DNA from 2 places in the Heyndrickxia sp. FSL W8-0423 genome. Region 1 is predicted to be linked to the other one. Evidence: riboswitches for the same ligand, from Rfam matches in the RefSeq annotation. Region 1 holds a riboswitch; the other holds the start of a gene.
The links. A riboswitch is a leader RNA that binds a small molecule or an ion and turns the genes downstream of it on or off. The one in region 1 is predicted to bind S-adenosylmethionine.
Positions count from the first base shown of each region.

Region 2: another riboswitch for S-adenosylmethionine. It lies ahead of MKY81_RS02855 (methionine ABC transporter ATP-binding protein); the one in region 1 lies ahead of ssuE (NADPH-dependent FMN reductase).

Region 1 is NZ_JBBPBE010000001.1:2,757,411-2,765,384, forward strand. Features, by position in the region: gene MKY81_RS13995 (osmoprotectant ABC transporter substrate-binding protein) at 1-721, shown strand, start outside; gene MKY81_RS14000 (ABC transporter permease) at 739-1,419, shown strand; SAM riboswitch class I at 1,532-1,635, shown strand; gene ssuE (NADPH-dependent FMN reductase) at 1,718-2,272, shown strand; gene MKY81_RS14010 (LLM class flavin-dependent oxidoreductase) at 2,293-3,651, shown strand; gene MKY81_RS14015 (class I SAM-dependent methyltransferase) at 3,863-4,708, shown strand; gene MKY81_RS14020 (NUDIX hydrolase) at 4,747-5,364, shown strand; gene MKY81_RS14025 (Gfo/Idh/MocA family protein) at 5,601-6,107, shown strand; gene MKY81_RS14030 (Gfo/Idh/MocA family protein) at 6,088-6,549, shown strand; gene MKY81_RS14035 (hypothetical protein) at 6,843-7,145, shown strand; gene ybaK (Cys-tRNA(Pro) deacylase) at 7,290-7,766, shown strand; gene MKY81_RS14045 (GntR family transcriptional regulator) at 7,801-7,974, opposite strand, start outside.
Region 2 is NZ_JBBPBE010000001.1:581,029-589,002, reverse strand. Features, by position in the region: gene MKY81_RS02880 (hypothetical protein) at 1-79, opposite strand, end outside; gene MKY81_RS02875 (L,D-transpeptidase) at 182-520, shown strand; gene MKY81_RS02870 (hypothetical protein) at 756-983, shown strand; gene MKY81_RS02865 (hypothetical protein) at 1,042-1,275, shown strand; gene MKY81_RS02860 (spore germination protein) at 1,305-1,541, shown strand; SAM riboswitch class I at 1,670-1,787, shown strand; gene MKY81_RS02855 (methionine ABC transporter ATP-binding protein) at 1,880-2,905, shown strand; gene MKY81_RS02850 (methionine ABC transporter permease) at 2,895-3,557, shown strand; gene MKY81_RS02845 (MetQ/NlpA family ABC transporter substrate-binding protein) at 3,596-4,441, shown strand; gene MKY81_RS02840 (M20 family metallopeptidase) at 4,532-5,728, shown strand; gene brnQ (branched-chain amino acid transport system II carrier protein) at 5,915-7,249, shown strand; gene MKY81_RS02830 (LCP family protein) at 7,363-7,974, shown strand, end outside.

The sequences.
Region 1 (7,974 bases):
TTTGGTGAACAATTTAGGTTCATCCATCGTTTTGCATAAAGCAATGCTTAACGGGGATGTTGATATCTCAGCTGCACGCTATACAGGTACCGATTTGCCGGGTGCTCTTGGGATGGATCCAGTGAACGATCCAAAAAAGGCATTAAAAATTGTTCAGAAAGAATTTGATAAACGTTTTGATCAAACATGGTTTGATTCATATGGATTCGCCAATTCGTATGCATTTACTGTAACGAAAGACTTTGCTGAAAAAAATAACATATCAAAAGTTTCCCAATTAGAACCAATGGTGAAAGACTTGAGTTTAGGTGTTGATAATTCATGGTTAAAACGAAAAGGGGATGGCTACGAAGGTTTTGTGAAGGAGTATGGCTTCGAATTCGGTCAAACCTTCCCAATGCAAATCGGTCTCGTTTATAAAGCAGTCCAAAGCGGAAAAATGGATGTTGTTTTAGCTTATACAACGGATGGCCGAATCAATGCATATAATCTTCAGGTACTGGAAGATGACAAACATTTCTTCCCACCTTACGACGCATCGCCTGTTGCTAGAAATGATGTATTAAAAAAACATCCTGAACTAAAAGGAATCTTACAAAAGCTGGTTGGAAAGATTAGTACGAAAAAAATGCAGCAATTGAATTATGAAAGCGATGGGAAAATGAAAGAGCCTTCTGTTGTTGCTAAAGAGTTTTTAGAGGAAAATAACTATTTTGAGTAAGACTGGAGGTGTGTGAATTGAATACGATACAAGGATTATTTGATTATTACGCTCACAATGGTGGATATGTTTGGGAACAGTTTTATCGACATTTTCTAATGTCAGCATACGGGGTAATTTTTGCTGCGATTGTTGCTATTCCGTTTGGAATCATCATTGCGCGATACCGCAGGCTTAGTACGTGGGTAATTTCACTTGCAAATATTATCCAAACGATTCCTGCCTTAGCGATGTTATCGGTCCTAATGTTAGTTATGGGGTTAGGAACAAATACAGTAGTCCTTTCATTATTTCTATATTCACTTTTGCCAATTTTAAAGAACACTTATACAGGAATTGTTAATGTCGATCAATTCTTGTTGGAGTCCGGAAAAGCGATGGGGATGACGAAATTTCAAATACTAAGAATGGTTGAGCTGCCACTTTCATTATCCGTTATTATGGCAGGTCTCAGAAACGCACTAGTTGTCGCAATTGGGATTGCAACAATCGGAACATTTGTCGGAGCAGGTGGACTAGGTGATATTATTGTCCGCGGTACGAATGTAACGAACGGTTCGTCCATAATATTGGCTGGAGCGATTCCGACTGCATTAATGGCAGTTGCTGCAGACTTTTTGATGGGCTGGCTGGAACGAATCCTATCTCCTGTGAAAAAGAAAAAAGAAGTAAAATTAGAAATGAAGGAAGCTGCATAATATGGAACAGAGGGTGTAGACCAACAACAAGACTTATAATTCAGATAAAAAAAGTCAGAATTAATCTTGACATATTAAATGTTCAAATATTATTATTAATACAATTAAATAATTCTTATCCAGAGAAGCCGAGGGACTGGCCCGAAGAAGCTTCAGCAACCTCTACTTAGGTAGAAAGGTGCTAATTCCAGCAAGCATTCGCTTGGAAGATAAGAGATGACGCATTGAGGAGTCCTCTTTTCTTTTTGAAAAGGGGACTTTTTGCTTGAAAAATTTTATAAGAAAGAAGGTTAGTGATATGAGTAAAGTAGTAATTTTATGTGGGAGCCCATCTGATAAGTCCAAAACAGATCTTGTGTTGAAACATGTTCAATTTTTATTAGAGAAAGAAGGGATTTCTGTTTCGTATGCTTCAGTTGTCGATTTCTCACCTTTAGATTTAGTAAATAGCCGTTATGACAGTCCGGATATTAATCATTTGGCACAAACGATTATAAATGCAGATGGCGTCATTATCGGATCACCTGTGTATAAAGCATCCTACACAGGTGTATTAAAGACATTAATTGATTTATTGCCTGAAAGAATACTTAAGGGAAAACCTGTTTTTCCTGTAATGGTAGGAGGCAGTGGTGCGCACTTACTCGCTCTAGATTATGCATTAAAACCACTCATAACAACATTAAAGGGAAATCCTTTACAAGGAATTTATATTTTAGAAAGTGCTATTGACAAATCCAATAAACGAAATCCTCTGACACATATTGAGTCGATTCAACGATTATCTGAGCAGGTTGACGGATTTGTTAAGTCGATTAAACAGCTCAAACAATTTACAGCGCAATCTTTGTAAAAAATTTAGGAGGTCTGAAAATGGTAAAAAAAAGAATCTATTTGAATGCTTTTGATATGAATTGTGCAGGTCATCAATCCCCTGGTTTATGGTCACACCCAGAAGATCGCTCCTCTACTTATAAAGATGCAGAATATTGGACTCATCTTGCGCAGGTCTTGGAAAAGGGTTGTTTTGATGCGATATTCTTAGCTGATGTGTTAGGTACTTATGATGTTTATCAAGGCTCAAGGGATCCTGCAGTTCGCCAAGGTGCACAAGTACCGGTAAACGATCCGGCATTTGTCGTTCCAATAATGGCTCAAGTAACAAAACATCTAGGATTTGGATTAACAGCTTCAACAAGCTACGAACATCCATATACGTTTGCCAGGAGAATCTCTACTTTAGATCATTTAACGAAAGGGCGTATCGGCTGGAATGTTGTTACCTCCTATTTAAATAGTGCTGCATTAAATATCGGCCTTGATAAACAGCTTAGTCATGATAATAGATACGATATTGCTGATGAATATATGGATGTTGTCTACAAATTATGGGAAGCGAGTTGGGAGGATGACGCCGTTATTGTAGATAAAGAGAAGGGGATCTATACGAATCCGAGTAAAGTTCATGATATTGAACACGAGGGTACGTATTATAAAGTTCCAGGTGCGCATTTATGTGAACCATCACCTCAAAGAACACCTGTTATCTTTCAAGCGGGTGCATCTTCTAGAGGCAGAAAATTTGCGGCAAAGCATGCAGAGCTAGTTTTCATTGGCGCAACTACAATGGAAAGTACGAAAAAGACAGTTCAAGCTTTTCGGGAAGAAGCTATTAAAGCTGGAAGAAAACCAGAAGAAATAAAAATTCTAACTCTTATTACCCCAATTGTCGCCCCGACACAAGAAGAAGCAGAAGCGAAATATAATGAATACAAAAAATACGCGAGCTACGAAGGTGCACTAGCATTAGTTGGCGGATGGACTGGACTCAATTTAGAGGAACTTAATCCACAAGAGAAAATTCAATATGTGAAAAACGATGCTATTCAGTCAGCATTGAAGTCATACTCAGAGTTTACTGTAGAAGAAGTAGCAGAATTTGTTGGGGTTGGTGGATTAGGTCCAGTTATTGTCGGCTCTCCAACGAAAGTTGCGGACTCATTAGAGGAATGGGTAGAAGTAACGGGAGTAGATGGTTTTAATATAGCTTATGCGATTACGCCTGGAACCTTTGAGGATTTCGTAGAATTTGTCATACCAATTCTACAAGAGCGTGGATTAGTCAGAAAAAAATATGAAGAAGGGACATTCCGGAAAAAATTATTTGGAAATGATTTTTTACATGAACATCATCCAGCTAGACAACATCGAAATAGGAGAATACCTGTTTAAAATATGAAAAACCTTATTCTCGTAAACTACGAAATAAGGTTTTTCATATTTTACTATTAGCACTAGAATTGGCTGAAATAAAAGCCATTTTGAAACGCCTATTCCGCTTGGTGGATTGAATGTTTAAAAAGAAGGATTATTTTATAGATTATCGAAGTTTTATATATCAAAGGATTTTTTGAAATTATCTTTTTGTATTTGGAGGGTATTGATGAATAAACAAGTATTAGAGACCATAGTTGATTGTATGGCTGCAAATATAGAAATGCGGGATATTCAAAGGATACAAACAAAGCATCGTATGAAACTAGTTGAGTTTTGGGAAATTGAAAAAGGGGATAAGGTCCTTGAAATAGGCTGCGGTCAAGGGGATACAACAGCAGTGCTTGCCTATTATGTAGGAGAAAGTGGTCTAGTTCAAGGAGTAGATATTGGTTCTGAATCTTACGGTAGTCCGGTATCATTAGGTGATTCTGCAATGTATTTAACACATTCAAAGTTAGGTAAGCAGATTAATATGAACTTTAATGTGGATATACTGTCCCCTGAAATAGATTTTCCAGATGGATATTTTGATTGTATCGTATTATCACATTGCTCGTGGTATTTAAAGTCAAAAAAAGAATTATTTGAAATACTGAGCAAAATTAAAAAATGGGGAAAAAAATTATGTTTTGCAGAATGGGATACAAACATTCATAAAATTGAACAGTATTCTCATTTTTTATCTATTCTTATTCAAGCACAACTTGAGTCGTTTAAGGACAACAGTGAATCAAATGTACGAACATTATTTACCCCAAATGAAATAATAAAAATCGCAAAACATGCTGGTTGGACAATCACGAATGAAACATCTATTTTTTCCCCAGATATACAAGATGGTCAATGGGAAATACATAATGTTTTAACAGAATTTGATGAAGAACTACAAAAAAATGGTGAACTACCTATAAAGCTTAAAGAACTCCTTCAATCTGAAAAAAACATGCTAGAAGAGCATATTAAAGTAAATAAAATTATTCCTTTGTCAGTCTATGCTTTTACAGCAAACTAAATGTAAATTAGAAAAATGAAATAAAAAGGTGAATGATTATGGAACTAAAATGGCTAGAATGGGTGAAACAGTTACAAGCAATTGCCCAAGCAGGGTTAACTTATTCTAATGATATTTATGACAAGGAGAGATTTGAATTAATAAGAAAGATTAGTATAGAAATCCTATCCAATCAGACAAATATGGATACAACCTTTATAAAAGATTTATTTGCAAATGAAACAGGCTATCAAACACCAAAAGTAGATATTCGAGCTGTTGTTTTAAGAAATAAGAAAATTCTATTGGTCAAAGAAAAGACAGATAACAAGTGGGCGTTACCTGGAGGATGGGCGGACATTGGATTATCGCCAAGCGAAGTTGCTGTTAAAGAAGTAAAGGAAGAATCAGGCTACGATGTAAAAGCAGTTAAACTATTAGGAATTCTAGATAAAAAGTATCATCCACATCCACCTTCACTTTATCATGTATATAAAGTTTTCATCCAATGCGAAATTATTGGCGGGATGTCTTTAGAAGGAATTGAAACCAGTGATGTAAGCTTTTTTGCTGAAAATGAACTACCTGAACTATCAGAAGCCAGAAATACTAAATCACAAATTGAGATGGCAATAAGAATAGCAAATAGTTCAGATGAACGTATATATTTTGATTGAATTGTTTAAATTCTGATTGTTTTATGTCATATTGGTTAAGTATCTGTTTGGGCGAGGGAAGTTGGGAAAACACCAGTTTCTGCGAACTTCACAGGCAGGGGTCTTGTTACAAAAAAGTAATTTCGTAAATAAACACAATCTAGAAGCAGTAGACAAAATCTACTGCTCTTAATTTAGGAGGAGGAGAGCCGTGATGCGAGTGGGTTCAAGCTCCCATTATTCAAACACATCCTAGGATGAAATTAACTGCAGTTTGCACGATGAATCGTCATCAAATCCCAGATGGAATATTTAGTGAATCAACTATTCCTAAACATTATCGAAACTGGAACAAAATGATAGATTATGAAGAACTCGATCTATTATTTGTAAGTTCATTGCCTCCGTTTCACTATAATATGGTTAAAACAGCACTAAAAAAAGGAATTAATATTGTTTGCGAAAAGCCATTTACAATGAATCGCCATGAATCGAGAGAATTAATAGAACTAACGACACACTATTCCGCCAAAGTAATGATAGATTTTGAATGGAGATTTCTTCCTATCAGGCAAAAAATGAAAAAATTATTTCAAAACAATATTGGGGATCTTATTCATTTTGATTATCATATTTCGAGTGCACAATATGAGCATCTTCACTTAACAAGTAGAGGATGGATGGCGCAAAAAAAACAATTTGGTGGAATGTTAGGTGCAATTGGATCACATATGATCGAATGTAATGAGATGGATAGTAGGTGATGAAATAGAAAAAATTAATGGCTTTGTACACACACATGTTCCAGAAGGAGCAGGTGAGTTTCGGGATGCAGATGATGCTTTTTTCATTCATGGAAAGATGAAGAATAATTCTACTTTTTCCCTTCAACTGCTTTCAGGGGTAAACCATGGATTCGGATCCCAATTAAGGATATTTGGTAGTGCGGGAACGATTGTGCTGATGAATGATAATACTCTTAAATATGGAAAAGGAAGTAAACCATTAAAAAAAATCCATATTCTTCAACAAGAGAATATTCCTGTTCATCTTACTTTAGAAGCGAAGGCTTATTATCCTGCTTTTTATCCGTTTTTGGAAAAAGTATATGAATATATTATTTTTGACAAATTAGATAGAGATTTACCAACAATTCAAGATGGATATGAAAACCAAGTTATATTAGATAAGATTTTGGCAAATTAATATATAGTTTAGCGTAATTAGTTCTAAAAAGAAGTCAACCACTTTTGCGGCATCTTTCTGTGATAGTTCAGCTTGGGTAGAAATAGATTTTACCAATTCTATTTTAAACCTTCCTATGCATGATCTTGGGTTTCAAATTCTTATAGTTACGCTGAAAAGAAACGTTTTTATTACAATATGTCAGTCCATTATAAAAATAAAGACTATACTGGACCTACATCAATTCAGTACTGGGAATCTACAGTGGAGAAAATAATAAGAAAATTAATATATAAAGAGGAGGGAAAAGGACAGTGAATCCATTACAAGAAGAAAGGCAAGTACAACCTAATAAAGCGTTTGAGTCTTTTTTATCCTTTGTTGCATTCACGATTGCATTAAAACTGCTTCCTTTATTTGAATGTTTAACCGATAATCTCGCACTTCAAATTATTTTAGGATTAGCTCTTGCTGCACTTGTTATACAGTGGTTCATAAATAACAATAAACTAGTCGATATGCTAAGAATAATGTGTAAGCGTTTAAATCTCAATATAGTTTATTTATATCTCGCGTATATCATTTTATATCTCGTAGTTGTTTTAGTTATTCTTTGATCTAAAACAGCGAAGTGAAGACCCTGTTTTTTATACGGTATAGAAAGTCGTTGAACCAATAAACCCTAAAGGTAGACTAAAAATGTAGTATTGTGGGATATTCAAAAAAATTAATTCAACTTGGAACTTAGGAAGGCTGAAGAAATGAAAAAAGGAAAGACGAATGCGATGAGAATACTAGATAAGGAAAAAATCACATATAAAATGATGACTTACACAACTGATGACGGGAAAATTGATGGAGTGTCAGTTGCTGAAAAAATTGGAAGAGAAGATGGAGTCGTATATAAAACCCTAATCTCCCAAGGCTCAAGCAAGGCATACTATGTGTTTATCATACCAGTTGATGCTGAGCTTGACCTAAAGAAAGCAGCAAAGGCTGCAGAGGAAAAGAAGATAGAAATGATTCCAGTAAAGGATATTATCAAAGTATCCGGATATGTCCGTGGTGGTTGTTCCCCGATCGGTATGAAAAAATTATTTCCTACTTTTATTGATGCAAAAGCACGAACACTAGATACAATTATTGTAAGCGGAGGAAATATTGGCGTGCAAATTGAGTTGGAGCCAGAAAGTTTAGAAAGAGTAGTGAAGGCCCGATACGTGGATTTGTCTAAATAAGGGTTAGTAAATATTACCTAACCCTTTAATAGATTTAAAAAATCTCATCCAATTCTTGATATCCCCTATACTGATTATCTACACTTTCCAATGCATGTTCGAAATGTTTGCTTAACTCAATTTTAAGCTCATCTTTTTTATTGTTTTTAATTAATTCAAGTATTCGTTTGTGCTCCTTTGGACTATAAGGTTTCTGCAAAGGATTTTC
Region 2 (7,974 bases), 2.2 Mb from region 1:
TGTTTTCATAGAGTTGTTTGTTCTTTTCTTTTAAGTGAATCAATTCCGCTTGTAAGTCTTTTATTTCCGTAGTACTCATATCATCATATCTCCTTTTTTATTTCTTCCTTTAATTTTATCAAAAAAATACGGTAGGCAACAAAATGTAATGATTCATATGGTGGTATAGGAGGTGGTACGAATGGTATATGAAATACATGTGTCTACATCTAAGCGTCGCTTAGCACTTTTGAATAACGGCCGGGTAGTTAAAATCTATCCAATCGGAGTGGGGAAAATGTTAACACCAACGCCGAAGGGTACGTATAGAATCATTAATAAGCAGCCAAATCCGGGCGGACCATTTGGAGTAATGTGGATGGGACTATCAAAACCACATTACGGAATTCATGGAACGAATAATCCTGCATCAATCGGGAAACTGGTCTCCCATGGTTGCATTAGAATGTATAACCAAGATGTTTTATCCCTATCTAAAATAGTACCGATTGGGACGAAGGTAAGGATAAGTCAGTCATGATTTTACACTCAATGGAAATTATGTAGCCCTAAAAAATAAAGTGAACAAAAAGATAAGATAAATATAAGGTTCTTCTTTGGAGTATGAAGAATATAAATTTTATAAAGGGTTCACTTGAAGGGAGGATAGGTGTCAAGCCAAATCAATTTTGTTTAAACGAAACGCAAATTCTTGGATACCAAGTGTGAAAGATAAACAAAATGGTCCAAATGAATAAAGAAAGGGAAATGGAATCATGGTCTTTGAACCTATTCAAATTAATCTTAGTGAATTGAAAATCAATAGTTGTGACCATTCGAGTGCAATTACTCTAGGATCTGCAGTTATCGTTGGCAGAAGAGTGGTTGCAAAGAAAAACCAACCAATTGGTCAACTTTTATCAGATCGTACCACTGTTATATCCTCTAAAAGTTTTACAATTGATGACGATATTGAAGACTTCTTTCGCACAAAAGGCATATAATCAATTAACCCTGTCCCTTTAGGTCGATGGTCTGATATAAAACATAGGAGGTACGAATATGTTATTTGCACCAGCAGTGATTAATCTTCAGACCTTTAAACTGAATTCAATAGATCACACAGCGGTATTAAATATCGGGCAATGCCAGCTATTAGATATTTTTGTCGCCTATAAAAGGAATCAAGGAATTGGAGAACAAAACGGTGATGGGGTTCGGATAATCTTACCTGTTTCATCCGTGTTAGACTCAGATTTCATTGATAGTCCTGCAGTTAAAAATAGTATTGTTTAGTTTGATTTCGTAAATAAGGAGTGACATGTATGTTTTTTTTCACACCTATGGTTGTTAATCTTCTCGGATTTAAAATTAATTCAGTCGATAACTCCTCTGTTATAAACGCTGGGCCAGTTCAATCAATTGATCAATTTACGGCTTATAAGCGAAACCAAGCTTTTGGAGAACTAAACGGTGATTTATCTCCAACCACTTTGCCTATTACAGCAATTGTTGATCCGGACGTAAGTGACAGCCCCGCTGTTAAAAATAGTGTTATTTAGTCGTACTTTTTCTAATTGTATAAGTTCAGCTAAATAAATTTAACAAATTTTTAAAAGGCTATTGACTTATTATATTTTTCGAAATAATATTAAGACTATTAAATTACAAAATTAAATAAAATGACTATGACTTATCCAGAGAGGTGGAGGGACTGGCCCTTTGAAGCCTCGGCAACGGGTTTGCATTTATGCAAATACCGTGCTAATTCCTGCGAATCGGGGTTTTTTCGATTCGAAAGATAAGAAGTAGATTGGTTAGTTTATACGAACCCTTCTTCTTATCTGTTCTTGGATAAGAAGAAGGGTTTTTTATTTATTGAAAGGGAGGATCAAGCAACATGATTAAATTTGAAGGTGTAAGCAAAGTGTTTCAGTCAAAAGGCAGAGAAGTGGCAGCTGTGCAGGATGTTTCTCTTTCAATCGAAAAGGGTGAAATATTTGGTGTAATTGGTTTTAGTGGTGCTGGAAAAAGTACTTTGCTTCGACTGGTAAATCTTTTAGAAAGGCCAACATCAGGAAAGGTAATTGTTAACGAACAAGAAAATCTCTCCCTATCAGAGAAGGAACTTCGAAAGATGAGACAAAGAATCGGAATGATCTTCCAAACCTTTAATCTATTTAACTCAAGAACGGTGTTCGGAAATGTTGCCTATCCGTTAAAAATAGCAAAAGTGCCGAAACAGGAGATTAATAGAAGAGTAACGGAACTGTTGCAATTTGTCGGGTTAGCTGATAAAGCAAATTATTATCCTGAACAACTGTCAGGAGGACAAAAGCAGAGGGTGGGAATTGCGAGAGCACTAGCCACTTCACCAGACATTTTAATTTGTGATGAAGCGACATCGGCTCTTGATCCGGAAACAACGAGCGATATTTTGACACTATTGAAGAGGGTAAATGAGGAATATAATGTGACGATACTATTGATTACTCATGAAATGCAAGTTATTCGAACGATATGTGATCGTGTTGCTGTGATGGAGAATGGACGAGTGATTGAAGAAGGTAGCGTCTTTAATCTTTTTACTAATCCTACAACTAAAACAACAAAAAACTTTATTAGCTCCGTCCTAAACGACAAAATCTCACCGCAACTTTTTGAAAAATTGTGCGGAAATAAGTCTAGTCATCTATACCGGATTATTTTTACCGGTGAAGAGACGAGTAAACCATTGCTATCAAACATTGCAAAGTCCTTTGAAGTAGATGTAAATATTCTTTATGGAAATATTAGCGAAATACAGGAAGTTCTCTTTGGTAATTTAATTGTTGAGTTACAAGGGAATCAAGTAGAGATAGGAAGAGCTGTTAATCATTTGCAACAATATGTAGAAGTGCAGGAGGTTACAAGTCATGCAAGTTGATTGGAGTACATTTTGGCCAAGGATATTCCAAGCATCCGGTCAAACGATAACAATGGTTATTTTTACACTGATTTTTGCAACAATATTTGGCTCAATCATTGGGTTGCTCCTTTTTGTGACAAGAAAGGGGAATATTTTAGAGAATCAAACGGTTTCTACGATTCTTAATATCTTAATTAATATTATTCGGCCAATTCCATTCATTATTTTTTTAGTAGCGATTAGTCCTTTGACCCGTGCTGTGATGGGGTCAACTATCGGAACGGCCGCTGCCATTTTTCCGATGACTATTGCAGCATCCTTTGGAATTGCTCGCGTTGTCGAGAATAATTTAGTGTCTATCGATCCTGGAATCATCGAGGCGGCAAAAGCGATGGGTGCCAGTAAACTTCAAATTATTTTTGGCGTATTAATTCGAGAAGCATTAGGACCATTAATCCTTGGTATAACCTTTATTACAGTAGGATTAATCGATTTCTCCGCCATGGCTGGAACTGTTGGTGGCGGAGGTCTCGGAGATTTAGCAATGACATATGGTTATCAGCGATTTGATAAATCTGTCATGATTGTTACGGTCGTGCTATTGATTATCCTTGTTCAAATTGCTCAATTCATTGGAAACTATCTAGCAAAAATTTTCTTGCGAAGATAATGAATAATACAAAACATCAGAAGAAAAGAGGAAACAATGTGAAAAAGACAATTTTATTAAGTGTTATTGCAGTATTTATCTTTTCCCTTTTAGCTGCTTGCGGAAAAGAAACGAGTGGCAACTCTAAAGTGGTGACCATTGGTGTAACCGGGTCGGATGGACAAATGTGGGATATTATTAAGGAAAAAGCAAAAAAAGAAGGGATTACGATTAAGTTAAAAGAGTTCTCGGATTATACGATCCCTAACCAGGCATTAGCAGATGGAGACATCGATTTAAATGCATTTCAACATATTGCTTTCTTAAATCAATTCAAAGAAGAACATAAATTAGATATTACACCAATTGGAACAACACAAATTGCTCCTATGGGTATGTTTTCAGACAAATACAAATCACCAAAGGAAATTCCTGCAGGCGGAGAGATTGCTATTCCAAATGATCCGTCTAACCAGGCACGAGCCTTATTATTGTTACAATCAGCGGGTTTAATCAAATTGAAAGATGATTTCGGCCTTTTCGGTGATCCAACTGGAATCATAGATAATCCAAAAAAGTTAAAGATTACCCCTGTTGTTGCACAACAGACTCCACGAGTATTAAAAGATGTTGCAGCGTCGGTAATTAATAATGGTGTGGCGGGCCAAGCCGGACTGAATATTACGAAAGAATCCATTTATTTAGAGGATCCCAATAGTGATTCGGTAAAACCTTATATCAATATTATTGCCGCACGTTCGAAAGATAAAGATAATAAGACATACGAAAAAATTATAAAGATCTATCATAGCAAAGAAGTGGAAGAGGCGGTTAAAAAGGATACAAAAGGCGGATCAATTGTAGTGGATATGCCAATTCAAGACCTTGAAAGTATCATTAAATAGGAAGAAGTTATTCAGGAAACGAAGGATAATAACTATTTAATTCCGATTAAATCTATGCGATAAATCACATATAAAAGGAGAGAATGAAGGATGACAATCCAAACGAAAAGTTTAAGAGGGGTAATTAATCAAAGTATTGAAGAGGCTAAACAATTGTATATTGAAACAAGTCACAAAATCCATAGAAAACCTGAAATTGGAAACCAAGAATATTTCGCATCAAAAACATTAACCGAAATTCTTGAGAATGCTGGATTTACTGTAACACGTAATGTAGCTGGACATGAAACAGGATTTGTTGCAAGAAAAGCAGCAGTTAAAAATGGTCCGAAAATCGCCTTTTTAGCTGAATATGATGCATTGCCGGGTTTAGGTCATGCATGTGGACATAATATTATCGGCACGACAAGTGTTGCTGCTGGCATTGCCTTAGCAAAAGTAATTGATGAAACAGGCGGTGAAGTGATTGTTTTTGGAACACCCGCAGAAGAAGGAGGGCCAAATGGCAGTGCAAAAGGAAGTTTTGTCAAACATGGATTGTTGGAGGGAATCGATGTCGCGCTTATGATTCATCCATCCGGAAAAACAAGTTTAACGTCTCCGTCTCTTGCAGTCGACCCTCTTGATTTTCATTTTTACGGGAAAGCGGCACATGCTTCGGGTTCACCCGAAAAGGGAATAAATGCGCTAGATGCTGTTATTCAATTGTTTAATGGTATTAATGCATTGCGCCAGCAACTACCTACAGATGTACGGATTCACGGCATCATTACTCATGGTGGTGATGCACCTAATATTATTCCAGAATATGCTTCTGCTAGATTTTTTATACGTGCCAGTACATGGAAACGAGCCGAGGGAATTTCAAAGAAAGTCCGAAACATTGCCGAAGGGGCAGCTCTTGCAACAGGCAGCACAGTAAAAATAGAACGATTCCAAAATGAAGTACATGATTTTATCATTAACGATTCTCTTGATCGAGTTGTTGGGGAAGAACTATCTTTATTAGGAGAAAAAGTTTTTTCTGAAAAAGGGAAAGGAATTGGATCAACAGATGCAGGTAATATTAGCCATGTTGTGCCAACCGCCCATCCACATATCAAAATTGGACCGGATGATTTAATTGGTCATACGAATGAATTTCGTGAATGTGCAGGCTCATTAGAAGGGGATAAAGCGTTAATAACTGGGGCGAAGGCATTAGCATTCACAGGATTTCGTCTATTAACAGATTCACGCTTGCTTGCAGGAATTCGTGCAGATTTCGAAGCAAGAAATATAAAATAGCACAGGAAGAGGTGGTAGATGATACCACCTCTTTATTAATGATATTTCAAAATATTTTTAGAAAATCTCCGAGAAATATGTTATTATTATTTGTCCTTAAATGAGACATATATTTTTCAGAATGTTTTACTATTTTAATATAAGAATTACTATTAATGGTACATTTCGTTTTCTCGGAGGTAAGTAATGAAGAAGAAAGAATCATTTACATTTATAATAGCGATTGGCTTTATGCTATTCGCTTTATTTTTTGGAGCGGGAAATTTAATTTTTCCAGTTATGCTCGGTCAATCAGCAGGTACAGCGATTTGGTCGGCAAATGCAGGGTTTGTGATAACTGGTGTTGGTTTACCTCTACTGGGAGTACTTGCGTTAGGATTCTCTGGTAAAAGCGATTTAAGATCGCTTGCGAGTCGAGCACATCCAATTTTTGGATTGATTTTCACAACTATTCTTTATTTAGCGATTGGTCCGCTATTTGCTATACCAAGGACCGGGAGCGTTTCATTTGAAATTGGTGTTAAGCCTTTTCTGCCTGCTCATGTAAGCTTTATACCATTATTACTATTTACTGTACTTTTTTTCGGAATAACGTGCTATTTTGCTTTAAATACATCGAAAATTGTGGACATAGTAGGTAGAATATTAACTCCTTTGTTATTAATTTTTATTGGAATATTGATTGTAACGGCAGTCATTCATCCGATGGGGAAATTAAGTATGCCCACGGAGTATTATATGAATCATTCTTTTTTTAAAGGCTTCCAAGAAGGCTATCTAACAATGGATACATTAGCTGCTTTTGTTTTTGGAATTATTGTCATTCAAGCCATTAAAGATAAAGGGATATCAGGTAAAGGAAAAATTATGATGACCTGTTTGAAGGCGGGATTAATTGCGGCGGGTCTCCTAGCAATCATTTACACCACTCTATCCTTTATTGGTGCGTCAAGTGTTGAAGAACTGGGCATATTAGATAATGGTGCAACAATCTTGGCTGGTGTATATCATCATTATTTTGGCCAATATGGACGGATATTACTAGGATTTATTGTAGTTGCTGCATGTTTAACAACGAGTATCGGCTTAATATCTTCTAGTGCTATCTATTTTCATAAGATGTTTCCGATGGTGTCCTATAAATTATTCACTATCATCTTATCTATAGTTAGTACAATATTTGCTAATGTTGGATTAATGAAATTAATTAGCATTTCAGAACCAATTCTCGTTGCGATTTACCCATTAGCTATCTGTTTAATTTTCTTAACATTCTTTCATTCACTTTTCAAAGGGAAATCGGAAGTATATATATGTAGTTTATTATTTACATTTATCATTAGTGTTTTTGACGGGTTGAAAGCAACAGGCATTCAAATTCATTCAATTGATCAGCTGTTATCTAGAATTATCCCTTTATATACTGTTGGTATGGGGTGGCTGCTTCCTGCTATAATTGGAGGAATAATTGGATATATAATTAGCATGCTAAAAAGAAAGAAACATAAGTGTAACAATTGAAATCATTTTTTGACCTTCTCATCCAATTTTATAGATGACAAATTTTCGTTTTTCGAAGATAATATAAAAGTTGGGTAAACCACACTTTAAATTAAAGAAAATTGAGGGATTATATGAGCTCAAGATTAAATAAGAAAAAAAGAAAAGTACGTAAAGGAAGAATCGCCCTTTTCATCATTGTCTTATTAATTATCGGTATAGCAGGCTTTGCTTATTCGCAATACAAAGCAGGTGTGAATCAAGCTGGTAAAGGAATAGATAAACAAGAAAATATTGAGTTTAATGGAAAAAAGGATAAAAACGGAAGAGTCAACTTCCTTTTATTAGGAATTGATAAGCGGAAAAACGAAACAAAGTCACATACAGATACGATTATGGTCGCACAGTATGACCCTAAAAATGATGATATTAAAATCATTTCATTAATGCGTGATATGTTTGTAGATGTTCCCGGTTATAAAAAGTGGAAAATCAATACAGCGTTTTTCTTGGATGGTCCTGAACTACTTCGAAAAACGATTCAGCAGAATTTCGGCCTTGATGTCCAATATTATGTCATGGTAGATTTCAAAGGTTTTGAAAAAGTGGTTGATACTCTTGCTCCAAACGGAATCGAAATCGATGTGGAGAAAAGAATGTCCAAAAATATCGGTGTGACATTAGAACCTGGGGTGCAAAAGTTAAACGGGAAAGAATTGCTTGGCTATGCACGATTTAGACATGAT